2 regions of the Ruminococcus bromii genome follow, and region 2 is predicted to be linked to the other one. Evidence: predicted binding sites of a transcription regulator. Region 2 holds the regulator's gene; the other holds the start of a gene.
The links. The regulator Rex, encoded in region 2, represses fermentation and respiration genes when NADH is low (regulators of the CRP and FNR family bind a similar motif). The targets are predictions, from matches to a motif close to ATTGTTAANNNNTTAACAAT.
Positions count from the first base shown of each region.

Region 1: gap (type I glyceraldehyde-3-phosphate dehydrogenase) is a predicted target of Rex. The motif match lies at 1,464-1,483, and genes of this name have one in related genera.

Region 1 is NZ_CAKMVP010000003.1:41,098-44,296, reverse strand. Features, by position in the region: gene rny (ribonuclease Y) at 1-986, opposite strand, end outside; gene gap (type I glyceraldehyde-3-phosphate dehydrogenase) at 1,550-2,581, shown strand; gene glgB (1,4-alpha-glucan branching protein GlgB) at 2,842-3,199, shown strand, end outside.
Region 2 is NZ_CAKMVP010000003.1:226,239-229,437, forward strand. Features, by position in the region: gene pulA (type I pullulanase) at 1-811, shown strand, start outside; gene QDI94_RS01330 (redox-sensing transcriptional repressor Rex) at 951-1,583, opposite strand; gene QDI94_RS01335 (NADP-dependent isocitrate dehydrogenase) at 1,612-2,820, opposite strand; gene QDI94_RS01340 (aconitate hydratase) at 2,822-3,199, opposite strand, start outside.

The DNA.
Region 1 (3,199 bases), 190 kb from region 2:
CGGTAACGAAGTCTGCCGAGAAGCTTAACAATTTCGGGATGAACATTGTGCACACCCGCATCAAGCACAGCTCTCTCACCTGTACGCTTGATTTCGGATTCAACCTCTCGTCTTGCCTTTTCAACCATCTCCTCAATTCTTGCGGGATGGATTCTTCCGTCTGCAATGAGCTTTTCAAGTGCAATTCTTGCAACCTCTCTTCTGACAGGCTCAAAGCATGAAAGCGTGATGGCCTCGGGTGTATCGTCAATAATAAGATCAACACCCGTAAGAGTTTCAATGGTTCTGATGTTGCGGCCCTCACGACCGATGATTCTGCCCTTCATCTCATCGTTTGGAAGAGGAACAACCGAAATTGTTGCCTCCGAAACCTGTTCTGCGGCAAGTCGCTGAATTGCAAGCGAAATAATATTTCTTGCCTTGTCGTCTGCTTCCTCCTTGAGCTGTTCGGTGTATTCCATAATCTTAACCGACTTCTCGTGAGCAAGCTCATTTTCAAGCTGTGAAAGCAAATAGCTTTTAGCCTGTTCTGCCGTGTAGCCCGAAATTTTTTCAAGCATTTCAAACTGGCTCTTTTTCAAGGTTTCAACTTCTTCGAGTTTTGCATCAGCATCACGAAGCTTTTTGTTGACTTTTTCTTCCTTGCGTTCCATATTGTCGAGCTTTCTGTCAAGAGTTTCTTCCTTCTGCTGGATTCTTCTCTCCTGACGCTGAACTTCCTTGCGTCGGTCGGAAATTTCTTTTTCGCTCTCATTTCTGAAACGATGAACCTCGTCTTTACCCTCAAGGACTACTTCCTTTTTCCTTGCTTCGGCTGTTTTAATTGCATCAGCCACAATCTTCTTTGCCTCTTCCTCAGCACTACCGATTTCCTTTTCGGCAGTGTTTTTACGGATGGCAATTCCAAGGAAAACACCTGCACCCGCACCGACAACAATTGCGGCGATAATGCAGATAATACTTATCCATAACGGCAATTCGGACACCTCCTTAGTTTGATTTTTTCAAGTATTTCACAGTTCCCAATCAATTAGACTTTAAAGGTGCCGTTAAAAAGATATTCAATTTTCATTTTTATTTTCTAAATATTTTTTTACATATTTATATGCACAGTCAAAAAAACACCGTAATGACCGTTTTCAACATTTCAGGCAACTGAAACATTATAAAAATTATAAAAAATATCTATATATAACGGCTCTTTTAAAGAGTCTGATTAAAAAAGTTGCAAAAGCCAAAAACTGTACTTTTGCACTGTACTTTTGCCAAAATCCGCAACAGCGGATAATATAATTTTATAATAGAATCACCAAATTGTCAAGAATAAGCGAGGTATTTTTGCAGATAATTAGTTGTGGCAGGTGAAAAAATTACATTTCTTTGAACGGAGCGGCTCAAATTTGCCTTAAAAACGCAAAATCAGACCGTGTTTTTTACCGTATTTGTAAAAAACTCAAAAATTTTTCGTTAAATTTTTGTCAAGCTATTGAAGAAATGAAAAAAATGTAATATAATAGAAGCACCTTAGAATTTTAGGAGGAATTTTTTTATGTCAGTAAAAGTTGCAATTAACGGTTTCGGCCGTATCGGTCGTCTTGCTTTCAGACAGATGTTCGGTGCTGAGGGTTATGAAGTAGTAGCTATCAACGATCTTACAGATCCTGCTATGCTCGCAAACCTTCTTAAGTATGATACAGCACAGGGCGGCTACTGCGGTAAGATCGGTGAAAACCTTCACACTGTAGAAGCAGGCGAAGGCTCAATCATCGTTGACGGCAAAGAGATTACAATCTACGCTAAGCCAAACGCTGCTGAGCTTCCTTGGGGCGAGCTCGGTGTTGATGTAGTTCTCGAGTGCACAGGTTTCTATACATCAAAGGCTAAGAGCCAGGCTCACATTGATGCCGGCGCTAAGAAGGTTGTTATTTCTGCTCCTGCAGGCAACGACCTTAAGACAATCGTTTACAGCGTAAACGAAAAGACTCTTACAGCTGACGATACAATCATTTCAGCTGCTTCATGTACAACAAACTGCCTCGCTCCTATGGCTGACACACTTAACAAGTATGCAGAAATCCAGAGCGGTATCATGTCAACAATCCACGCTTACACAGGCGATCAGATGATTCTTGACGGTCCTCACAGAAAGGGCGACAAGAGAAGAGCAAGAGCAGGTGCTGCTAACATCGTTCCTAACTCAACAGGTGCTGCAAAGGCTATCGGTCTTGTAATTCCTGAGCTTAACGGCAAGCTCATCGGTTCTGCACAGCGTGTTCCTGTTCCTACAGGTTCAACAACAATTCTTACAGCTGTTGTTAAGGGTTCAGATGTAACAGTTGAAGGCATCAACGCTGCTATGAAGGCTGCTGCTTCTGAGTCATTCGGTTACAACGAAGATCCGATCGTTTCTTCAGATGTAATCGGTATGAAATTCGGTTCACTCTTCGATTCTACACAGACAATGGTATCAAAGATTGCTGATGATCTTTATGAGGTTCAGGTTGTTTCTTGGTACGACAACGAGAACTCATACACAAGCCAGATGGTAAGAACAATTAAGTACTTCGCTGAGCTTGGCTAATCTGAATTTACAGATTATTCTTTGGGCTGTCCAAAACGGACAGCCCTTTTTGTTTTGCTTTTGTAAAGAATTTCGGGTTTTTATTCTTTATTCGTAAAATTATGCTTTAAAATGTAACATTCAGTCGCAGTTTATAAAATATACACGAAAAATTAGTTTTAAATTTTTTGAATTTGCTTGAAATTGACATATATTTTTGGTATTATATAAGTGTGAGCAAATAATCAAAATCAGAAGGTATTTAACAAGGAGCAGTTCTTATGAATTACAGCTTTAACGAGGCAAGACCGGCACTTGAAGTTTTTCATACCGGAGATTCCGTGTACGCATACAATCTTTTGGGTGCACACCTCGTGAACTGGAACGGCAGAAACGGTTGTGTGTTCCGAGTATGGGCACCAACCGCAAGGAGCGTTTCGGTTGCAGGCGAATTTAATAATTGGGACAATAACGCAACCTATATGTACGACATCGGCTACGGTGTTTGGGAGGTGTTTGTCGAAGGGGTCGAGGAATTTTGCGCATACAAGTACTGTATTGAAAGCGAATACGGCGACAGGCTTATGAAAGCAGATCCGTATGCTTTTCATGCTCAAACCCGTCCCGGTCAGGCATCCC
Region 2 (3,199 bases):
CTACTACGCAGACTATGTTCCCGAGTCTATCATAAACGCTGACTTTAACGGTGACGGCAAAGTTAATGTAATGGATGCTACACTTCTTCAGAAGTATATCCTTAAGATTGAAACTCCTACAGTTGATCAGTCGGCACTTGACCTCAACTATGACAACAGAGTAAGCGTTGAAGATACAACAATGCTTATGAAGTTTATCGTCGGCATACCTGTTTCTTCGGGTAAGGTAACAGCAAATTACTATTACACGGACGCTGACGGAAAACAGCAGAAGCTTACCGATTCAATCGTATTCTCAGGCAAAGTAGGCAGCACATATGATTCAAAGGCATTCAAGGTTGTCGGCTACGCTGTTGATCCTGACAGAATGCCGGAAAATCAGTCGGGCTTAATTCCTTACGGCGATGCTGAGGTAAACTACTACTACATCGCTTCAAGCCTTGACATCACACTTCATGTAAAGCACAACGGTTCACTTACATGGACGCCATATCTCTGGATATGGGGTTCAGACCTCAAGGGCAAAGACTCAGGCAACTTTATGTCAGAGTGGCCGGGTGATCCTATGACTAAAGGTGAAAACGGTTGGTTTGATTACAGCTTCACATATAAGGGAGCAGGTACATATAATGTAATTGTATCCGATAACGCTACTAACCAAACAATTGACTACAAGGGCTTTGTAGACAACGAAATGTGGATTGTAATTGATGACTCTGCTGTTACGGGCGGTACATACCTTACATTCTACACAGATAACCCTGACACTAACCCCAACGCTCCAATCGCTGAGCAGGTTACACTCGGTTAATCTGAAATCACAAACACAAATTGCAAAAGAGGGCTGACCTTAAACGGTCAGCCCTTTTAATCGCTAAAAAAGGTTATTATTGCTCTGTAACGAAAAACTCCCCGACAGCTTATAAAACTGTCGGGGAGTCATTGGTTTATCAGTTGTTGTTCATTCTGTAGCAGAGAGTCATAAGGCTGTCGCTGAGATGAACATTCTCTACCATAGTATCATTATAACGAGCATTTATATCATAGTGGCTGAAATTCCAGTAATTCTTGATTCCGTGTGAATAAAGCTTATCGAGAACATTTTCAACACAAACACGGGGAATGCACAAAAACGCTGTGTCAATATGATTTTTATTACAAAAATCGTCAAGCTCACTTTCATTTTTAACTGTAATTCCGTTGAGCTTTGAACCGACTTTCTGTTCGTTGTTGTCGAAACAGGCGATAAGCTCAAAACCGAGTTTTTCAAAATTCATATGCATTGCAACGGCTTTGCCAAGATTACCCGCACCAATAAGGATTGCCTTGTAATCGTTGTTAAGACCGAGAATGTTCTTGATTTCCTCTTTCAGCTGACTTACGCTGTAACCGTAACCCTGCTGACCGAATCCGCCGAAGCAGTTAAGATCCTGCCTCACCTGTGAGGCTGTCACATTCATAATTTGTGCAAGCTTAGTTGAAGAAATTTTGTCAATGTTCTGGTCGTTCAGTTCTGATAAAAAGCGGTAATATCTTGGCAAACGCCTGATAACCGACATTGAAATACTGTCATTTTTAGACATTACTCACTATGCTCCTTTAACTTTAAAATCAGAGAGATGCTGCAAGACGCTCGTCAATAGCCTTGAGAAATTCTTCTGTGTTTACTTTCTTTTTGTTCTCAAGTGTCGAGATAGCGTAGAGATCGCCTGTCATAACGCCGTCCTCAATTGTCTTGATTGTTGCGGCCTCAAGCTTGTCTGCAAACTTCATAAGGTCGTCAAGACCGTCAAGTTCGCCTCTCTTGCGAAGTGCGCCTGTCCATGCAAACAAAGTTGCAACAGAGTTTGTAGAAGTTTCTTCACCCTTGAGATACTTGTAGTAGTGGCGCTGAACTGTGCCGTGAGCAGCCTCGTATTCATAGATGCCGTCAGGAGAAACAAGCACGCTTGTCATCATTGCAAGCGAACCGAATGCAGTTGCAATCATATCGCTCATAACATCGCCGTCATAGTTCTTGCAAGCCCACATATAGCCGCCCTCACTTCTGATAACTCTTGCAACAGCGTCATCAATAAGTGTGTAGAAATATGTAATACCTGCGTTCTCAAACTTCTCTTTGTACTCATTCTCAAAGATTTCGTTGAAGATGTCCTTGAATCTGTGGTCATAAATCTTGCTGATTGTATCCTTTGTAGCAAACCAAACATCAAGCTTCTGATCAAGTGCATAGTTAAAGCATGAACGGGCAAATGATGAGATACTCTTGTCAATGTTGTGCATACCCTGAATAATACCGTCAGTCTTGAAGTCAAAGATTGTGCTTCTCTCCTCGGTGCCGTCAGGCTTTGTGACGCAAAGCTCTGCCTTGCTTCCTGCCTCAACCTTCATCTCTGTGTTCTTATAAACATCGCCGTATGCGTGACGGGCAATGCAGATTGGCTTTTTCCATGTAGGAATGTAGGGAACAATGCCCTTGACAAGAATCGGGCTTCTGAATACCGTACCGTCAAGGATAGCACGGATTGTACCGTTAGGTGACTTCCACATACTCTTGAGGTTGTACTCTGTCATTCTTGCGGCATTAGGTGTGATTGTGGCACACTTAACGGCAACACCGTATTTCTTTGTTGCGTTGGCGCTGTCAACTGTAACCTGATCGTCTGTTTCGTTTCTGTGCTCAAGACCGAGGTCATAGTACTCTGTTTTGAGGTCAACATAAGGTGTGATGAGAATGTCTTTAATCTGTTTCCAGATGACTCTTGTCATCTCGTCGCCGTCCATCTCTACGAGAGGAGTGACCATTTTAATTTTTTCCATATCAGCTGTTCTCCTTTGTGTAGTCAAGCAGACCGCCTGCAATGATAATGTTTCTTGTTCTGTCTGAAAGCTCACAGTCAGCAACAATTGTGTCGCCTGTTGTCTTGTTTACAACAGTAACCTGCTTGCCGTTTGCAATTTCGTCCTTAACATTCGGGAGTTCAAGCATATCGCCAAGCTTGATTTTATCATAATCTTCTGCGTTTACAAATGTAAGCGGAAGAATACCTGCATTGATAAGGTTGCTCTTGTGAATTCTTGCAAAGCTCTTTACGAGTACAGCCTTAACACCGAGGAAAAGGGGAGCGAGAGCCGCATGCTCACGGGATGAACCCTGACCGTAGTTTTCACCGCCGACAATAATGCTCTTGCCGAGTGT